4 regions of the Bacillus sp. FSL R7-0646 genome follow, and region 4 is predicted to be linked to each of the others. Evidence: riboswitches for the same ligand, from Rfam matches in the RefSeq annotation. Region 4 holds a riboswitch; each other region holds the start of a gene.
The links. A riboswitch is a leader RNA that binds a small molecule or an ion and turns the genes downstream of it on or off. The one in region 4 is predicted to bind thiamine pyrophosphate.

Region 1 (5,184 bases), 1.8 Mb from region 4:
CGAAACAGGCCGAGCTTAAAGATTATCTTGAAGAAATAGGAATGACAGAAAAAGAATTGGAAGCCTATTTGCAGGATACATATGATGAGAGTTTAAAAGGTTTTGACTCGGTGGAAGAGTTGAAAGACTTTTTAGGGCAAAGACTGACTAAAAAGCTTTTGGCATCCTATTTGAAAGAATACGGATTGAGCGAAAAAGAAGCGGCTGACCTATTTGTTGAAAATGGCTATATGGAAAGCGGCCAAAACATTCTCGACGTGTTTATGTTTGAATACGAATTGGACGATGCGCTCTACACCGTGACATATGAAGAAGACGATTTTCAGATCGGAAACATGTTTCAAGAATTGGGTGTGGATGATCAGGAGTGGGAAAGACTCGTGAATCACCTCCGAAAAGTGCGCGATAACAATCCGAACCTTGAAAATGACTTGATGGCTCTTGGAGAACGTCTTGAAGCGGTAGCCGATTTCGAGTCTGTATCAGAGCTGTCAGCTCAGGATATCGCTGAAATGCTGTCCATTTTAAACGATCTTCAGAAGACGCTCGAAGTGAAAACGAAATATTATCTTGTTAAAGACGGAAAGAAAAAAGAAGTGTCTTTGACGACGCTTGTCAGTGCTGAAGATCTGAAGGGAGCAAGCCTCCTAGTGGAAGTATACGATCTGCAGGGCAATTTCATTTTGGATGTATTGCTGACGCCTGAAATGATCGGATCTGATTTAATTCATGACACAGGGTCGAAAGTGAAGCAAACCCAAACGGCTGTTAAACACGACGCAAAGAAATCTCATGTGAAAAAGACGGTTAAAGGTGCAAAGCTTCCGAAAACGGCCGGGCATTACGCAGAATGGTCGATCTTTGGCGCCGTTCTGATGTTTGGCGGATTGTTTATGGTCAGAAGGCTTCGAAAAGCGGCTTAACATTTTACTTCCCATTCTAAGTCTGTATAGAATGGGAAGTTTTTATAAGGAGTGAAAGGAAATTAAGGCACATCGAAAAAAGATCATCTGGCTTGCAGCCATTGCGATGGTTGCGTGCGGCGCTTATTTTACAACAACGAATGTGTTCAAGCTGATGCACGGCTACGCTCTATTTTCATTTCAGCAGATGAAAGAAGAGGAAAAGCCTGAAAAACCTCCGATTCAGACGACGAAAAAAGAAAAGACGGCAATTGATCAAACATTTGAAACCGGGGAGAAAATCGGTGATCTTGTTATTCCGAAAATCAATGCAAGGCTTCCGATATATCACGGAACAGATGAAGACGAGCTGCAAAAAGGCGTGGGCCATTTCGCAGGATCCGTTCTGCCTGGAGAAGATGACAACTCGGTTTTATCAGGCCACCGGGATACGGTTTTCCGAAAACTCGGCCGAGTGGGGAAAGGCGATCAGTTAATTGTTGAAGCTTCCTACGGAACTTTTACATACAAAGTGAAAAAGGTCCGAATCGTGGATGCGGATGACCGGACGGTGATAGTTCCAAAGCCGAGAGCGACATTGACGGTTTCCACCTGCTATCCTTTTGACTTTATCGGTTCAGCACCGGAGCGGTATATATTGGTCGCAGATTTGATTAAAACATAAAAAACAGCGGAATCTCAGGCGAATCCGCTGTTTTTTTATGTTATCTCATGTTTGTTCTGTTTTCTAGAAGTCTTGGTGCGGTTAGCAGCAGTATACAAAGGACGATTGTGCAGACAATGAAAGACGGAAGCATATACGTTCCATTATATACCAATGAATAAATCCATACCGGAGTGCCTTTAGGCGCATAGTTTCCAAAAAAGACAGCGCCGCTGATGACATGTGCGAGAAATTTCAGTCCGCTTCCAAGAAGGACGGCCAGCATAACATAGGAAATGATCTTTCCTTTTTGTTTCTCAAATGAAGCATTTCGGATCGATCCGGCAAAAAAGCCGCCGATTCCCGCGGCCGTAGGCGCGATAAAGTAATCAAGAAGAAGCTGCAGAGGATGAACAACGTAAAATCCTCCAGTGACAAATTGAAGCAATCCGGCTAAAAACCCGGTCGCCAGCCCTGCCTTGAGCCCCCATCTAAAGGAGATCAGGAAGATCGGAATCATCATGACGGCGATTGAACCGCCTTGAGGCATTTTTAAAAACATTCCGGACACCATATCAAGTATAAGTGCTATTCCTGTCATAATCGCAATTTCAATCAGCTGTACAAGTTGTTTAGATTGATTCATCATAACCCTCACTTTTGATGAACAAAGGGATACTGGACTTCTTTCCCAATAAAAAAAGCAATGCGGGGAAGGAGTAGGACAGTTTTCCACGCACTGCTTTGGATGCAATTAGAAATGACTTTGCCACATTCCTACGCCAGCATTAACTAACAGGTTCGAAGGGTCAGAACGGTCGTTCACTCTCAGCCCGGAGGCTCCCCTTGTGGTCATCAAGTTATTTAGTTATATTCTACTATACTAAAAAAAGAAACGGACGACAAGCTAATTTTTCGAAAAACTTTTGCTGAAACCCTCCAATATGTAGCAATGCAAACATCTTTTCCTTATAATAGAACTTATTCATACGTACAAGATGCAGTAAAGGGTTGATCTGATGAGTGAACTCACAAAATACAGCATGGTGAAAAATGAAATTAAATCGTGGATATATGAAGGCAAAGTGAAGCCGGGCGAAAAAATCCATTCGGAAAACGAATTGATGAAAATATTTGATGTGAGCAGGCATACGATCCGGCAAGCAATTGGCGACCTTGTTCATGAAGGGCTTTTATACAGAGAGCAAGGCTCGGGGACGTATTGCTCTCACCGCCTGCAGCTTTCTGAAAAAGGAAGGGAAAGAAATAAGATGATTGGGGTCATTACGACTTACCTTTCGGATTACATTTTTCCTTCTATTATAAGAGGAATCGAATCTTCATTGTCGAGTGCAGGTTACACCTTGGTCGTCGCGAGCACGAATAATGACATTGAAAAAGAAAAACAATGTCTTGTAAATATGCTTGACAAAAAAATTGATGGGTTGATTGTGGAGCCGACGAAAACCGGCAGCTTTAATCCGAATTTAAATTACTATCTGACCCTTGAACAGCACCATATACCATATTTGATGATCAACCAATTATATCAGGAGTTAAACCCGCCTCATTTCATTTTGGATGATGAGCACGGCGGTTTTATCGCCACGGAGCATTTGATTAAGCTAGGCCATGAAAAAGTGTTCGGTTTCTTTAAACAGGACGATATGCAGGGCGTCAACCGGATGAAAGGATTTATCCGGGCTTTCAGGGAAAACGGCTTGTCGTTTTATCCGGAGATGGTCGTGACTTACACAACAGAGAACAAAAAAGAAAAAACGATTGCTGAGGCAAGGAAGCGGCTTTCCTCAGCAGACCGCCCGACTGCCATATTCTGCTATAATGATGAGATAGCACTTATAGTGTTGGATGTCGTAAGGGAATTCGGTTTGAAAGTACCGGACGACATATCAATTGTCGGATATGACGACTCACACTTGAGCGAGGCGTCTGAAGTGAAGCTGACATCAGTCACCCATCCGAAAATGCAGATGGGGATTGAGGCGGCAAAATGGATGATTGCCAAAGTTGAGGGACGGAACACGGATAAGCTTGAGCATTCTACCGTCTATAAACCTGAACTTGTTGTCAGACATTCGACCGCCAAGCCGAAAAGGTAGGCTGATCAGCTTTACCCATACAAGCGATTCGAGTATTCGGCTGCTTTCGTTGCCAACAGCACGACAGAGTGAATGTCATGAGACAAAGATAGATCCTTTAAAAAGCTCCGAATTCGGAGCTTTTATTAAATTGAAGGCTGATAGCGGAGAGTTTAAGGGCATTTCCGCAGCTTCGGGAACAATGGTACAGCGTCTCGATTTTTTTGGCCGCTGTACATCTTTTATATAGAAGAAAACAGTAAGTAAGAAGGAATAAGTTGCGTCAATTGTCGGCTGGTCCGGGATGATCGGGAATTTCATTTGATTATTATTTTTTTAAAAAAGCTATTGTGCAAAACGAAAATAGATGTTATATTAGTATCCGCCCTAAAAAGAAGGCTTTATAAATACAACTTCAAAAAAACTTTTAAAAAAAGTTGTTGACATTCACATTGATAGAATGTTATATTAATAAAGTCGCTTCGGACAGGAGCGGAAATGATCTTTGAAAACTAAACAAGACAAAACGTACCTGTTAATTCATTAAATAAATCGTACATGCGAATGTGCGTAGTCAGGGGCCTGCACGATGCAGGTCATGCAGATGTTGTCACAGGATGTGACGAACTTAATCTGCGCTCCATTACTTCATGGAGAGTTTGATCCTGGCTCAGGACGAACGCTGGCGGCGTGCCTAATACATGCAAGTCGAGCGGACCGACGGGAGCTTGCTCCCTTAGGTCAGCGGCGGACGGGTGAGTAACACGTGGGTAACCTGCCTGTAAGACTGGGATAACTCCGGGAAACCGGGGCTAATACCGGATGCTTGATTGAACCGCATGGTTCAATCATAAAAGGTGGCTTTTAGCTACCACTTACAGATGGACCCGCGGCGCATTAGCTAGTTGGTGAGGTAACGGCTCACCAAGGCGACGATGCGTAGCCGACCTGAGAGGGTGATCGGCCACACTGGGACTGAGACACGGCCCAGACTCCTACGGGAGGCAGCAGTAGGGAATCTTCCGCAATGGACGAAAGTCTGACGGAGCAACGCCGCGTGAGTGATGAAGGTTTTCGGATCGTAAAACTCTGTTGTTAGGGAAGAACAAGTACCGTTCGAATAGGGCGGCACCTTGACGGTACCTAACCAGAAAGCCACGGCTAACTACGTGCCAGCAGCCGCGGTAATACGTAGGTGGCAAGCGTTGTCCGGAATTATTGGGCGTAAAGCGCGCGCAGGCGGTTTCTTAAGTCTGATGTGAAAGCCCCCGGCTCAACCGGGGAGGGTCATTGGAAACTGGGGAACTTGAGTGCAGAAGAGGAGAGTGGAATTCCACGTGTAGCGGTGAAATGCGTAGAGATGTGGAGGAACACCAGTGGCGAAGGCGACTCTCTGGTCTGTAACTGACGCTGAGGCGCGAAAGCGTGGGGAGCGAACAGGATTAGATACCCTGGTAGTCCACGCCGTAAACGATGAGTGCTAAGTGTTAGAGGGTTTCCGCCCTTTAGTGCTGCAGCA
Region 2 (5,184 bases), 340 kb from region 4:
TCCCAAATCGACCAGGCGTCAATCGCTCCGCTGTCAAATGCCGGCATGGCTTCGTCAGGCTGAAGCTGAATGATGTTGACGTCTGTTGGCTTCAGACCCGCTTTATCGATCACTTTATACAGGAAATCGAACCCGCTGCTGCCTTTTGCCACCGCCACCTTCTTTCCTTTCAAATCTTTTATGTCATCGATTCCGCTCCCTTTTTTCACAAGAATGCCGTTCGCCTTTAAACCGTCTTGAGAAAGGCCGATTTCTTTAAAATCAATGCCAGCCGCCTGCCCTGCGATCACCGGTGAATTTCCGACTTGGGAAAAATCGAGTTTATCCGCGGCAAGACCTTCAAACTGCGGCGGACCGCTTTGAAACTCTGTCCATTTCACTTTAATTCCTTCTTTTGCGAACTCTTTTTCAAACCAGCCTTTTTCTTTCGCAAGGAGCAACGGGCTTAAGCTTTGCTGCACTCCGATGTTGATCTCTTTTAAATCTCCGCCCCCTTCACTTGATTTGGCTGCTGAACAGCCCGCAAGAAGCAACAGGCAGCCCAGCACATACAACGGCCATTTTTTCACGTTTTTCCGCTCCTTTCTGCTCAAATTCCTGAACCTTCCTGAAAGCTGAATGTTTCCGTTGTCTCGAACTCTTTCAGCACCTTTTGTCTAATTGTTTGAAAAACGGGCGATGTTCTGCTGCGCGGAAAAGGCAGATCGACCGGAATCAGCTTGTGGATTCTCCCCGGCTTTGCCGTAAGAATTGCGATCCGGTTGGCTAAATACACCGATTCGTCAATATCGTGCGTCACGAGGATCATCGTCATCTTCTTTTCTCTCCAAATGTCTGTCAGTACATCCTGCAGATGCTTTCTCGTAAAGGCGTCCAAGGCACCGAAGGGTTCATCAAGCAGCAAAATCTCAGGCTCCCTGAGCAAAGCCCTGGCAATCGCGACCCGCTGCGACATTCCGCCGGACAGCTCGCGCGGGTACTGTTTCTCCGCACCTTTCAGCCGTACCGTTTCAATCAATTCATCGACTTTTTTTCGCACTGCTGGTTCTTTCAGGCTTAAATCTGCGGCGATATTTTGCTCAACCGTCATCCATGGAAAAAGCCGATGCTCCTGAAAGATGAAGCCTTGCTGAATCCCCGGGCCCTTGATTTCTCTTCCTTTCATGCTGATTCGTCCTTCATAATCCCCGTCAAGACCGGCAGCGATTTTTAAGAGCGTACTTTTTCCGCACCCGCTCGGACCGATGACAGTCAAAAATTCGCCGTTTTCGACCGTAAGCTTCACGTCTTGGAGCACGCTTGTTTTAAAGCTGCCTTTTCCAAATGCTTTTTCATTCACACGAATTGATAAAGACATCTTGTTCTCCTTTCTTTTCTAAAACTGAAAATAAAAAGCTCTTATCCCAATTGAGATAAGAGCCTTCGGTTGACCGATCAGCGCTGATGGAATTTTCCGAAATATTAAATAACATACTAATTCATATTATTCCGACCTGTCAACCCTATATTATAAAAAAACAGATGAAAGGTTCCCCTTTCATCTGCTGTATTGCCCGCTTTTAACTGTAAATGCTGCCGCCTGCTTTTTTAAATTCCTTCGCCTTCTCTTCCAATCCTTTTTGGATAGCCTTTTCTTCATCAAGGTTGTTTTCCTTGGCGTAGTCGCGAATATCCTGAGAAATCCTCATGCTGCAAAATTTAGGCCCGCACATTGAACAAAAGTGTGCCGTTTTGGCGCCTTCCGCCGGAAGGGTTTCATCATGGTATTCGAGCGCTCTTTCCGGATCGAGCGACAAGTTGAACTGATCCCGCCAGCGGAATTCAAAGCGCGCCTTTGAAAGCGCGTCATCGCGGATTTGCGCGCCGGGGTGCCCTTTTGCAAGGTCAGCCGCATGGGCCGCGATTTTGTATGTTATGACGCCTTCGCGGACATCATCTTTGTTCGGCAGTCCCAAATGCTCCTTCGGCGTCACATAGCAAAGCATGGCCGTTCCGTACCAGCCGATCATCGCCGCTCCGATCGCCGATGTAATATGGTCGTAGCCCGGTGCAATATCGGTCGTCAGCGGACCGAGCGTGTAAAACGGTGCCTCTTTGCAAATCTCCATCTGCTTGTCGACATTCTCTTTGATTTTATGCATCGGCACGTGTCCCGGTCCTTCGATCATTACTTGAACATCATGCTTCCAGGCGATTTCCGTCAGCTCGCCGAGCGTCTCCAATTCGGCAAATTGGGCCTCATCATTCGCATCGGCAATCGAGCCGGGACGAAGACCGTCTCCGAGCGAAAATGCGATATCGTATGTTTTCATAATCTCGCATATCTCTTCAAAATGGGTGTACAGAAAGCTTTCCTCATGATGAGCCAAACACCACTGCGCCATGATCGCCCCGCCGCGGGATACGATTCCGGTGACGCGCTTTGCTGTTAACGGCACATACCGGAGAAGGACGCCGGCGTGAATCGTGAAATAATCAACGCCTTGCTCAGCCTGTTCGATCAATGTATCGCGGTAAATGTCCCAAGTAAGATCTTCCGCGACGCCGTTTACTTTTTCAAGCGCCTGATAAATCGGGACTGTTCCCACAGGCACCGGACAGTTGCGGATGATCCATTCTCTCGTTGTATGAATATCTTTACCTGTGGACAAGTCCATCATCGTATCAGCGCCCCAGCGGATGGCCCATGTCATTTTTTCCACTTCTTCTTCAATCGAAGAGGTGACAGCGGAATTGCCGATGTTGGCATTGATTTTGACGTGGAAGTTGCGGCCGATAATCATCGGTTCGCTTTCCGGATGATTGATGTTTGACGGAATAATCGCCCGTCCGCTTGCCACTTCATCACGAACAAATTCGGGGGATACGTGCTCTCGGATCGCGATAAATTCCATTTCGGGCGTAATGATCCCCTTTCTTGCGTAATGCAGCTGCGTGACATTTTGCCCTTTTTTCGCGCGCAGCGGTTTTCGTTTCAATCCTGGATAGCTGTGGCTCGCTTTCTCTTTGCTTTTGTAGCCGTTATCCTCCGGCCTTATTTCTCTGCCTTCATATTCCTCGGTATCGCCGCGCTCCCTGATCCAAGTCGCCCGCAAAGGTTTCAGCCCCTTGAGTATATCAACGTCCGCATTGGCGTCCGTATAGGGACCGCTCGTATCGTAGACGCGGACAGGCTGATTTTCCTCGTCGCCAAACGAACCCGTCGTCGGACTTAAAGAAATTTCTCTCATCGGCACTTGAATGTCAGGACGCGACCCTTCGACATACACTTTCCGGCTCCCTGAAAAACTTGACATGATCGAGATGTTTGTTTGCTGTACTGACTCCTGTTTCATGTAAAAATCCTTCCCCTCTAAAAAATTGATCAGGACGAAACTCCGGAACAGCACCAGCACAAAAAACCAGGCTCATATGTTGAACCTGGTTTTACAGTCAGTAAAATCGCTAGAAGACAGACGGACCATACCCATTCCCCATCTTCTCTCGAATCCTTTTTACTTCCCCACGCTGGTACGAACCAGATCAGGTCCAAAGGGTTAAGAAACGCGTGTCTCTCTCTCAGCCCGCATTCGGGCACCCCTAGTAATGCTATTAAATTTCGTGATTATCGTATCACAACCCATTATGAATGAAAAGGGAAAGTTAAAACGATTCCGAAAAGAAAGATAAATGAGTCGTTAGGACTACGAAAAAACTGACAAAGGAGCCGGCTGTCAGCCAGGCTCCTCTCAATCATCAAGTTATAAATTGCGATGCAATATATGAAGGATTTCCTTGAGCTCACCAGCTGCAATCTGCCCCGGTGCTGAAGCTTTCTTTGCGGCACCGAACGTCATTGCTGAACCGAATACCTCGCCCGCCAGGCGGCTGATGATACCTTTGCCGGCCATTGACATCGTAATAATCGGCCGATCTGCATACTTCTCATTCATCGTGCAAGTGGCTTCAAGCAGACGCAAGACATCAGCCGTGGTTTCCGGCATCACCGCGATTTTAGGCAGATCAGCCCCTAATTCCTGTGCTTTTCGCAAACGGGAAACAATTTCTTCTGCAGCTGGTGTCTTTTCAAAATCATGATTAGATATAATCACGGACACTTCATGACCATGTGCTGTTTCCACCAGCGCTTTCACTTGCTCTTCGTCATTGAACAGCTCGATATCAATCACATCGGCAAGCCCTGTTTTAACAACCGCTTCATTTAAAGAAAAATATCGCGCTGTGCTGATCTCTTTTTCTCCGCCTTCGGCGGCGCTGCGGAAAGTGAAAATGAGCGGAGTGTCCTTTAAAAGGCCGCGGATTTCCGCCAATGCCGCGCAGACTTGATCAACGTCATCTACATCTTCATAAAAATCAGCACGCCACTCCGCAATATCGGCATCAAGCGTTTGAAAATAAGCCGCTTCTTCTTTTAATTGGGCAAGGTTTTTTCCGACAAGCGGCACACAGATTTTTGGCCGGCCTTCACCCAATGTAATTCCTCTGACCTTCACCAGTTTCTTCAATGTTTCAGCTCCCGTCTTTCTGTATTCGAATTTCCTTTATCAAATCACTGTGACTACTGAATGTCAACTGTTCGTGCAAGTAAAATTTTTTATGCGAACCACTGCATATTCTCCGCTCTTCATTTTATTGCACAAGTATGCTGACCTTCAATAGCTATAACATAGAGGCCCGCCAATCGGAAGCTTTCTAACTGGAAGAAAGGACGATGCTGCCATAGACCAAGAAAAAACTGCCCTTCGGATCAAGGGCAGTTTTTAGAGCCTTGCTATTTAATGCGTGATGCGACTGAACATTTCTTTACTAACGATAACATGCTTCAGTTCTGCTTCCGACGCCTTGGACGAGACGCCTCCTGCGAGCCGTTTGAACTTTAGCTTTCCAACCTCTCACCGTTTTGATGATGGAGCATTGTCAGTTTTTCCGGGAGCGGCATTGAAAATCGAATTAGCCAGCAACCGATATTGATGCTGCGGATGATCGTCATTGGTTAAATCGTTAGCGAAAACAGTTAAGTTCTTGTTGTGATCTTTATACGTGAAGGCCATAATCTTCCCTTTGGCAGCATCATAAGCGATAAAACCGACATCAGATAACACTTTGTGCACGATTTCTTAAACACATCCCCATTTCTTAATATTTTCAAATTGTAATAAGAGAAAAGACGATACAAGGGTGAGG
Region 3 (5,184 bases), 1.4 Mb from region 4:
TTCTCGATTCTCGATTCATCCACCGCTTCGCCAGGCTTTTTTTGAAAAGCGATTCCCCTGCCCATGACCACTAATTCCTGACCCTGTTCATTTAAAACACTGATCACATTGTTGTTGATCACTTTGGCAATTTTCACATCGCGCCACTCCCATCTTTTAAGGGGATTTTTTTATACTTCTTTTTTCAAATGGTACACATTGATTGTACAACCTTTTTGGCCTAGGTCAATATATTTCAGTCAACGTCCGAAATGTTTGCATTTTACAGAATGCCCGCCTGTACCCGGGTTTATAAAAAAAGAGCCGCAAGGCGGCCCTGTAAAAAACCTTCTTAAAAAGTGAGCAAAATCCCCGCTGCGACTGATGCCAGACCCGCAAAATATACGAAGTCTTTTCCGGAAAGCCCCGCTGTTTGATAGTAGGTGCGGTCTTTTGTACCGGTAAACCCTCTCGCTTCCATGGCAACGGCGATTCTTTCCGATTTGCGGATGCCTTGCGAAAACAACGGCAGCGCATAGCGAATAAACGCCTTCCAGCTGTTTTTTTGCTTATAGCCCCTGATTTTGTGCGCCGCCTTCATTTGCGAAAGCTCCGACTGAAAAAGCGGGACAAAACGGAAGCCGGCCAGCAAGCCATAAGCCCATTTAGGCGACAATCTGCATTGATGAATCAGGCTCATAATAAACTGCGTCAAATCGGTTGTTGACGTAAACAAGAGACCGTATGTGACAAAGCCGAGCATCCGCAGCGCGATTGTCAGCCCATTGCCGACGCTTTCCTCGGTAACGCGGAACCAGGCCCATTCCCAAATCGTTTCCTCGCCTTTCCCAAAAGCGGCCATCATCCAAAATACGAGAATAAAAAAAATAAGATAAGGCAGCAGCCGTTTACTTAAATAAGACAAAGTCCATCCCCCGAAAAAAATCCCGATGACAACCGCAAACAGCCAAATGAAAAAAGTCGGTTTCGGATTTGAAACAAACATGAGAATGCACATGACCAGGAGGTGGGAAAAGAGCTTGGCGCTCGGGTTCAATGCCGAAAGAAGTGAACCATTGCTTTTCATACGGGAACCCTCTCCTTTCTTTCGTGCATGAACCGGTAGTGAAGCGGCGGTATCAATGAAAAGCGGCGGACCAGGTCTTGGTCAGAGAACAATTGATACGGCGTTCCTTGATATGCCGCTTTCCCTTGATGAAATACGATGACCCGGTCGGAGTGCTCGTCTACGATGTCCATGTCATGCGTCACCATCACAATCGTCGTTCCCCGTTCCTGCCGCTCCTTTAAGCGCTTGATCAATTCTTTTGCCGTCTTTTCGTCCTGACCGAATGTCGGCTCGTCAAGCAGCAGCAAATCCTGGTCAAACAAAAGCATCGTCGCAACGCTTAAACGCCGTTTCTGCCCAAGGCTTAATGTAAAGGGATGCGCTTTTTGATGACCATCAAGTCCGAATTCCTGCAGCAATTCAGCCGTTTTCCTTTCGACCTGCTCCTCCGGCCAGCTCCGCTGTCTCGCTCCGAACGCGATCTCGTCAAACACCGTGTCCCGAATAAATTGAAGCTCGGGGTTTTGAAAGACAAAGCCGGCCTTCTCGTAAAGCGTACGATCGGACCATTTCTTCAGCTCCCGGCCCTCCAGATAAATGCGCCCTTTTTTGACCGCTTCAAGCCTGATCAGACTTTTTAAAAACGTACTCTTTCCGCTGCCGTTCCCGCCGATGACGGAAATCCATTCCCCTCTTGGAATCTCCAGGTTGATGCCGTCGGCAACGATCTTTTTCCGATAGCCGATCGCCGCGTCCTCTGTGCGGATCAATATGTCCCTGTCTGCTGACGGCCTGTTTTTCGCTTCCTCCTCTTTCATTTTCAATGTAGAAGAGAGCTTGACGGCGAGCGGATGATCATCTTGTGTGGTAACATCTTCCCATACTGCGGGGTACAGTTTGGGCTGCCAGATGCCTGCCGCTTTCATTTCCGGCTGAAAATGTTTGACGATTTCTTCCGGCTTTCCATCAGCGATGATCTGTCCCTTTTCATTGAAAAGGATGACTCGGTCCATCCACTCGATACAGCCGTCCAGCACGTGTTCGACGAACACCATCGTCTGTCCGCTTTTTCGGGAAACGTCGCGGAGCAAGGCAAAGATGTCTTGCCGGCTGGCCGGGTCCAGCTGCGCCGTCGGCTCATCAAAAAACAGCACTTCAGGCTCCAAAGCGAGCAGGCACGCTAATGCCAGCCTCTGCTTCATACCGCCTGACAAGGTTTCGATCGGCGTTTTCTTATCTATCTTTAAACCGACCAGCTCCATCAGCTCCGAGATGATGCGGTCCATATCTTTTGGCGGAACGGATCGATTTTCAAGGCTAAACGCGATTTCCTCATCAACATGAAGCATGCAAAACTGCGAATCCGGATCCTGAAACATAACGCCGGCGCTCTTTCTGCGGTTGACCTCGCCTGTGACTTCAGCTTCGATATGTTCAGGAATGATGCCGGAAAGCACGGACAACAGCGTCGATTTTCCGCTTCCGCTCGGCCCGAGTATCAGCACTTTTTCTCCCTGCTCAATCGACAGCGAGACCCGGTCCAAGACTGTTTCAGGACGATGATAAAAACGGACGGAAAGGTTACTGCATCCGAGAAATGAACGCATCGGCATCATCCTTCTTCCGGTGTTCTTTCATGATCTCATACTGGTTCAGGACTCCCGTTTTCGCAAGCGCTTCGACAACGGCTTTTGCCAGCCAGCCGCCGAGTACAATGCCGCTGATGATTTGGATGATAAGCGTCAATATCAGCGTTTGCGTCGTATAGTAGGCAAAACCGTTTGCCATCAGGCTGTATGTCGCGCTCCCCACCGCGGCTAGCGCACCGGAAAGCATAAGGGTAAACAAGTTATAGCGCTTATAGCGAAAGATCGCAAACGCGATTTCCGCACCGGCTCCCTGGAACACACCGATTAATAATGCTGAAAGCCCAAAATGGCTTCCGGTCAGCAGTTCGACCGCCGCAGCTGCCGTCTCGGCAATCAGCGCCGCACCCGGTTTACGGATGATATAAGCGACAATCGGGCTGGCGATCACCCATATGCCGAACATAAAGTTCGCTCCGACGGGCCCGACGATAGCTGAAACAGGGATCCACAAGGTAGACCACCCTAAATAAATGACGCCGCATGCCACAGACAAGATGACTGTCATGACGACTTCTTTCATGTTCCAATTCATCGTCTCACCGCCCCCATTTCCACAGGCCAATCTTCAACCGTATAAGCCATCTCCCAAAAGCCGTATTCAAGCTGACAGCTTTGCAAAAAGAGCTCCTTCATTTTTTCTTTTTCAGCCTTGCCCGCTGTTTCGGCCCATTCATCCAGGCGGGCGCAAAACTTTGTCGTGATTGAATCCGTTCTGTTTCCGTAAAAACAGATCCAGTCATAAAATGGATGCGATGGATCAGGCTGAACGTCCTTCATCAGTTTTTTTCCGATCTCCCAATATGTCCATGGACAAGGCAGCAAGACGGCTAATATCTCTCCCAGCGTACCTTCGTGCGCCGACGTCAGCATATGGCGGACATAATGATGGGCGGAAGGCGCAAGCGGATAGCCCTGCAGAGTTTCGTACTCCACCCCAGCGGCCCGGCACAGGTTTTTGTGCGGGTGCACTTCGCTGTCTAGCACAAATGAAATCTGCTCATGAAACATTTCCATATCTTTTCGATTTTGACACTTGGAAATCGCAATTCCGTAGATTTGAATAAAGGCATTCAAATACTCGTAATCTTGCTTTACATAATGAACAAGCTGCTCCTTTTCCAGCCTCCCGGACGCCAGCCCCAGTACAAACGGATGCTCAAAAATGGCTTCAAAAATAGGGTCTGCCTCGCGGCGAAGTTCTGCGGAAAAACTCATGTAGATAGCCTCCTTAGCAATCGGTTTTATAGGAAGGCACAGGGGGGCAAGCGGCTTTATACGCAAAAAAGCCGCCCCAAAATGGAGCGGCCTTAGTATGATGAAATCATTAAGACACCGGCTCCACTTCCCTACGCTAGTATGAACTAGATCAGGTTCAAAGGGTCCAAGATCGCTTCTTGTCTCAGCCGGCTTACGGCTCCCCTAGTGGACTTCCTATTACATTAACTTTTACTCTACACATCAATGGTTATGATGTCAACCTGAGTTTTTCAGTTTTATTCTTGTATAGAACCGCCGGGTTTCATACAGAAAGTCGGCAATCGGAAATATTTATAGAAAAATATAAATTTTCTGAAACCTTTTCCGGGCTTGTTCGTCTTATATAGTGAAGACAAAAAATTTGGAGGGGATATTTATGATGATGTTTATCTTGATTTTGACAATGGCCGTGTATTTGTTCTATTCTTTCAGCAAAGACAACCGGCCGGCCAAAACAAACAACAGGAATCATCAGACACTGACTGTTATTAGGGAAAACTCTTTTACCGCCCCTTCCAATGATGTCAATTGCTAACTTGATAGACAACAAGCAAGCCGCCCAATGACGGGCGGCTTTTTCACGTTTTTATGATTGAAACTGTTCCGCTTCAGTCGATCCCTTCAGTGCAGTGGTTGATGAAGTCCCGCCTGTCACAACCTGGGCGACTTCATCAAAGTAGCTCGTTCCGACTTCGCGCTGATGCCTTGTCGCCGTATAGCCGTGGACTTCGCTGGCAAACTCGGCCTGCTGCAGATCAGAGTACGCCGCCATTCCGCGGTGCTTATATTGGCGGGCCAATTCAAACATGCCGTGATTTAAGGCGTGGAAGCCCGCCAATGTCACAAATTGAAATTTATAGCCCATTTCACTGAGCTGTTTCTGAAAGTTCAAGATGGTGTTGTCATCCAGTTTGGCCTTCCAGTTGAACGAAGGGGAGCAGTTGTAGGCGAGCAGTTTGCCCGGGAATTTTTCATGGATCGCCTGTGCAAACCGGCGGGCTTCTTCAATATTCGGCTCAGACGTTTCACACCAGATCAAATCGGCATACGGCGCATACGCCAAACCTCTGGCAATCGCCTGATCAAGGCCAGGCTTTGTTTTGAAGAACCCTTCCGCTGTTCGCTCTCCCGTCAAAAACGGTGCATCATATGAATCGACGTCGCTTGTGATCAGGTCTGCCGCATTCGCGTCCGTGCGGGCAATAAGAATGGTCGGGACTCCCATCACGT
Region 4 (5,184 bases):
GGCCCAGCATTGGTCGATTTTCATGGATTCAATCCCAGGGAGCATCGACTTGGCTTTTCGGATCAACTCCTCGATTCCGCCAAGTTCCGGCTGCTCATTCCAGTCCCCGGGCTTCATCGTCGCGCCGACGACAAGCCTTCCGCTATGGCGCGGAACGATGTAGCAATGATCATGGTAAAGCGTTCTCGTCAAAGAGATGCCGTCATTCCATACGGACAGGCACTCCCCTTTGACGGGGTAAAACCTTTTGTCTAAGCCGATTTGTTTAAACAAAGCTCCGCTCCACACGCCGCTTGCAATGACAGCGTGCTCCGCCTCCGCTGTGCCGGAAGCGGACGTGACGCGGACGGCCCCCGCTTCGGATTCTATCGATAAAACGGGCGTATACTCGAAGACATCTGCACCGAGCATCCGGGCTCCCCTGGCAAATGCCCTGCACACTGCAGCCGGTTCGACATGGACGTCGTCCCTGATAAAATTGGCGCCGAGAATTCCTTTTCCGGCATTCGGTTCTAATTTATATACTTCATCAGCTTCAAGCCATTCCACAGAATCCAGTGCACCCATTTGCATCAGGTGTTCGCGGTCGCTTTCTGAAAATGCCAGCTTTAATATCCCTCCGTCATGCCTTCTGATATCAATGCCGCTTATGTCTTTCAATTCCCCCGTCAGGCGCTTATAGGCTTTTTGACTGGCTCTGGCAAATTCGAAAAAGGTACCGGGTTTATCGCATTCCGCATGGGCGCCGAGCATGCCCGCAGCCGCGCTCGTCGCTTTTTTGCCGACTTCCCCGCTTTCAAACACGGCCGTTTTTTTCCCCGCTTTCGCAAGATGATAAGCGATGGAAGTCCCGATGATGCCTCCGCCGATCACGATCGTATCATAGCGCTTTCTCATATGAATCTCCCTTCGCGAGACTGGCAAGCCGCGCGGCCGCCTCATTCGGTCTGTCATGGGAAAAGATCCCCGACATCACGGCGATGCCGTCTGCCATTTTGACTTCCGCCAGACGTTGTTCGGTAATCCCTCCGATCGCAATGACCGGAATGCGGACAGCCGCCTTCACTTCTGCCAAGCTCAGAGCTCCTCTTCCTTTCCGGCCCTTTTTACAGTCCGTTTCAAAAATGTGGCCGAACAGCACGTAATCTGCACCTTCAGTTTCAGCCTGCACCGCTTCTTCAGGTGAATGTACGGACTTTCCGATTTTCAAATGCGGAAAACGGCTTCTTACACTTTTGACGGAAAAGCCGTGTGAAGGCAGCTGAACCCGGTGAATATGATGAAACAAAGCAATATCCACCCTGTCGTTGATGATGAGCTTTCGCTTATCAACGCCTTCTTCGGCCAGGCGATCGATCAAACTTGATATTTCGCTTACTTTTTTTGACCTTTCCCTGATGTGGATAAAGTCAACGGCATCGTGAATCGAGATGATTTTTGCTGAAAGCTCTTCCACGGAGTGCTTGTCATCGGTGATCGCGTGCAGATGCAAGCTGATCCACCCCGCTTTTTGACCAGCTTTCTTTTTGATAGGCCATATCCCAGAACCGGTATTCGTAGAAGCTGGAGATGACGAAATTCTCCTTCATCTTCGCGCGCGTTTTCTCATCGGCGTTTTCAGCCAGCTCATCGAAGCGGTTGATCTGTTCCGTTACAGATTTTTTAAACCAGTCTCCTCCGTATGTCGCGATCCATTCCTGATAAATCGCGTTGTCAGGCCTGCACGTTTTCAGCGTTTCGCCGACGTCATAATAGAGCCAATAGCAAGGAAGCAAAGCAGCGAGTATTTCCGCAAAACTGCCGCTGACGACAGAACGGTACAAATGCGATGTGTACGCATACGCTGTCGGCGACGGCTGAAACGACTCCAGCTCTTCCTTTGTGATGCCCAATAGATCGGTGAATTTCCTGTGGAGCGACATCTCGGCTTCATATGTCCCTTTCGCGTGTTCGGCCATCCGGCTTGTCGTATATAGATCGTGAGCATATGCCGCTCCAAAGGATTGGACTTTGGCAAAGTGGGTCAAATAGTAGGAATCCTGCATGACATAGTATTTAAATCGGTCAACCGGAAGTGTGCCGTCTCCAATTCCTTGAATAAACGGATGGACAAAACTCCCTTCCCACCAAGTTGCAGCGCTGTTTCGGCATTCTTCTGAAAACTTCATTTCAAGGCTCCTCCTTCGATTCTGAACATAAAAAAACCACTTTCCCGCAAGGAAAGTGGTTTGGAATTTGCATATATACATACTCAAATACCGTGCCACTTCCCTACGCAGGTTTGAACCTGTTCAGGTTATGAGGGTCTAAAAGTCAAACTTTTATCTCAGCCCTTATCAAGGACTCCCCTAGTGGAAAACATTTCTTGTTCATTCAGTTTATACTTTAATCTTATCACGAATTGCAAAATGGTCAAGCATCAGTCTCCAAGCGTTTTTTTCAATTCCGCAATATATTCGCGCGAACCGGTGGCGATCAGCCTGTCACCCATTTGCAGCCTTGTATCCCCATGGGGCACGATGCTGTCAACCCCGCGGAAAATCCGGACGAAGATGACATCTCCCGTAAACGGAAACTCCCTTAACAGGACGCCGTCAAATCGCTCATTGCTCATATTGATCTGATACAGCGACGCATCCTGGTTCGTCAAAAGTTTCATAACGCCAGGCGCCTCGATAAGCGCGCGCAGCAGCGTTTTCGTGGAAAGCAGAATGGAGAATGTATCAATTCCGTTTTCTTTCAGCCTCGATTCGGCGTCTGGGGAATCTGCGCTGGCGATAATTCTCGCGACTTTCTGCTCCTTCGCATAAAGGGCGATCCCTGTATTGCGCTCTTCGCTGCCTGTCGCCACGACGAGTATATCCGTTTGGAAAACGCCGAATGATTGAAGCGTTTCGTATTCATAATCTGGCAAAACTTCAACGTCAAACACCGGATCCGCCAGCTTTTCTTCCTTCTTTTCCTGCCGGACATGCAGGATTCTGACGTGATAATCTTCTGGAGAAAGTTCAAGCGTGACCGGCAGCGTCATTTGATTCGCGCCGATAAAGGTGATCGTCTTTTTCTCTTTTTCGCTTTCCGTTTTCGGCATTAATTTTTTAAAGCCGGTCGGTGTGATGATGCATGTAATGACAGCCACCAAAATCAGCGCGCCGGACATCTGCGCGTCAATGATGCCGATGCGCTCGCCGATCGTTGTCGCCGCGATCACCAGAGAAAGCGTGGAAGTCAGGAGAAAACCGGAAGCCAGCACGGTTTTCATGTCATACCACTTTTTCAAAAACAGCACCGGAACGACTTTGCTGATTAACAGAGCCACAAACAGAAGTGGGATCATCACTAAAATTTTCGGATTGCCAAACAGCGACCAAATGTCCAATTTGACGCCTGTCATGACAAAGAAGATCGGGATGAGGAACCCGTAGCCGAATGAATCAAGCTGCTGAACGAGCTCTTTGTTCGGCGAAAGCAGCGAAACAAGCACCCCGGCTAAAAACGCGCCGAGAATGTTTTCTGCACCGAGCGACTCGGAAAGCGCCACGAGTACGATGATCAGCGTAAATATCGCCCTTGTGCCGATCTGGATCGTGCCTTTTGACAGCACTTCGACAAAAGGCCGCTTTTTAAATACCCTGCCGAAAATGTATAAAACAACGCCGGCGGCAAATAAAATCATCAGCAGCCACATATTGCTGTTTTCGTCTCCGTAGATTGAGGCGAACACCGCAAGCAGTATCATCGTGACAAGATCGGCAATCACGGCGACAAGCAAAATAATCTGGCCGATATTCGTCTTCATGAGCCGCTCTTCCTTCAGCGTCGGAACGACAACCCCAAGCGAAATTGTTGAAATGATCAGCGTCATTAAAAAGGCGTTGTCAATAAATCCTGCCATGACAAAGCTGTAGGAGAGGCCGAGCGATAGTATAAAGACGGCAATAAAGATGACGGAAGCCGTTTTAAACGTATTCGGCGCTTCCTTTCCGCTCGGAAGCAGCTGCTTTTTCTTACCTTTTTCAAATACGGAAAAATCGATTTCAAGCCCGCTTAAAAACATTAAAAAGATAAATCCGAGCATCGATAAAGTTTCGAGCCAAGTATCGTGCTGGGCAACCAGATCGAACCCGCTTTTTCCGATAATAAGACCCATGATGATTTCAGCGACAACCACCGGTATGCTTAACCTGAAACGGTGCAGCAGGATGGGTGTTAAAAATGCGATAATCAGTACGACAACTAAAGATGAGACAGATGTGTGCTCCATAAACTGGTACCTCCTCTAAAACCGGTTTCCGGGTATGATTAGCGTTCCCTTTTTTAAAAATAAAAGGGGCATATTTTTGACATTTTCATGTGGGAAAAGAACCGTCGAAACTCTTTTCCCACAGGTGTAAAAATTGATTTTAACAATGCTCGCTCAGAAAAAAAAGTAATATGCCTGATTTTCTCCGGAGAAAGTTGCAGAAGCTTGATTTATACGGCTTGGGGCAATGTATATACATATGAAAAACAAACGGACTGGAGGCGAAAAAACGCATGAAATACGATGTTATCGGTGATATTCACGGGTGCTATGACGAAATGATTGCGCTGATTGAAAAACTCGGCTACTCGCTGACATCAGGAGTTCCCGTTCATCCGGAGAACAGAACACTTGTCTTTCTCGGGGATTTAACTGACAGAGGGCCAAAATCGCTGGAGGTCGTTGAATTTGTAGGACGGGCCGTTGAAGATGGAGCTGTGCGATATGTGCCCGGCAATCATTGCAACAAGCTGTACCGTTTTTTCAAGGGAAATCCGGTGAAGCTGCAGCACGGGCTGGAAACGACGGCGGCCGAATACAGAAACCTTCCGAAACAAAAACAGAAGGATATCAGAGACCTTTTCATGCGCCTTTACGAAAAGGCTCCGCTTTACGAGATCCTGCATAACGGCGAACTTGTCGTTGCACATGCCGGCATCAAAGCGGAAGACATCGGCAAAAAGCCTGTCGGAAAAGTAAAACAGTTTGTGCTCTACGGAGATATTACAGGGGAAACGCTGCCAGACGGACGGCCAGTGAGACGGGACTGGGCCGCTCATTACAGAGGCGAGCCGTGGGTTGTATACGGCCATACTCCCGTCAAAAACCCGAGGATGATTCATCATACAATTAATATCGATACCGGTTGTGTATTCGGCAAC

Region 1: another riboswitch for thiamine pyrophosphate. It lies ahead of thiT (energy-coupled thiamine transporter ThiT); the one in region 4 lies ahead of tenA (thiaminase II).
Region 2: another riboswitch for thiamine pyrophosphate. It lies ahead of thiC (phosphomethylpyrimidine synthase ThiC); the one in region 4 lies ahead of tenA (thiaminase II).
Region 3: another riboswitch for thiamine pyrophosphate. It lies ahead of tenA (thiaminase II); the one in region 4 lies ahead of tenA (thiaminase II).

The regions. Positions count from the first base shown of each region.
Region 1 covers NZ_CP150217.1:3,113,640-3,118,823, reverse strand. Annotated here, with positions in the region: gene MKY62_RS16245 (processed acidic surface protein) at 1-923, shown strand, start outside; gene MKY62_RS16240 (class D sortase) at 1,030-1,587, shown strand; gene thiT (energy-coupled thiamine transporter ThiT) at 1,628-2,212, opposite strand; TPP riboswitch at 2,324-2,423, opposite strand; gene MKY62_RS16230 (GntR family transcriptional regulator) at 2,586-3,686, shown strand; rRNA gene MKY62_RS16225 (16S ribosomal RNA) at 4,313-5,184, shown strand, end outside.
Region 2 covers NZ_CP150217.1:931,218-936,401, reverse strand. Annotated here, with positions in the region: gene MKY62_RS04675 (aliphatic sulfonate ABC transporter substrate-binding protein) at 1-569, opposite strand, end outside; gene MKY62_RS04670 (ABC transporter ATP-binding protein) at 590-1,357, opposite strand; gene thiC (phosphomethylpyrimidine synthase ThiC) at 1,560-3,335, opposite strand; TPP riboswitch at 3,483-3,591, opposite strand; gene aroD (type I 3-dehydroquinate dehydratase) at 3,741-4,505, opposite strand; gene MKY62_RS04655 (hypothetical protein) at 4,893-5,111, opposite strand.
Region 3 covers NZ_CP150217.1:4,028,477-4,033,660, forward strand. Annotated here, with positions in the region: gene MKY62_RS20860 (PRD domain-containing protein) at 1-137, opposite strand, end outside; gene MKY62_RS20865 (energy-coupling factor transporter transmembrane component T) at 332-1,066, opposite strand; gene MKY62_RS20870 (ABC transporter ATP-binding protein) at 1,063-2,655, opposite strand; gene MKY62_RS20875 (ECF transporter S component) at 2,630-3,229, opposite strand; gene tenA (thiaminase II) at 3,226-3,912, opposite strand; TPP riboswitch at 4,024-4,128, opposite strand; gene MKY62_RS20885 (hypothetical protein) at 4,331-4,489, shown strand; gene aceA (isocitrate lyase) at 4,541-5,184, opposite strand, start outside.
Region 4 covers NZ_CP150217.1:1,269,822-1,275,005, reverse strand. Annotated here, with positions in the region: gene thiO (glycine oxidase ThiO) at 1-897, opposite strand, end outside; gene tenI (thiazole tautomerase TenI) at 881-1,492, opposite strand; gene tenA (thiaminase II) at 1,467-2,168, opposite strand; TPP riboswitch at 2,252-2,360, opposite strand; gene MKY62_RS06330 (monovalent cation:proton antiporter family protein) at 2,420-4,264, opposite strand; gene prpE (bis(5'-nucleosyl)-tetraphosphatase PrpE) at 4,537-5,184, shown strand, end outside.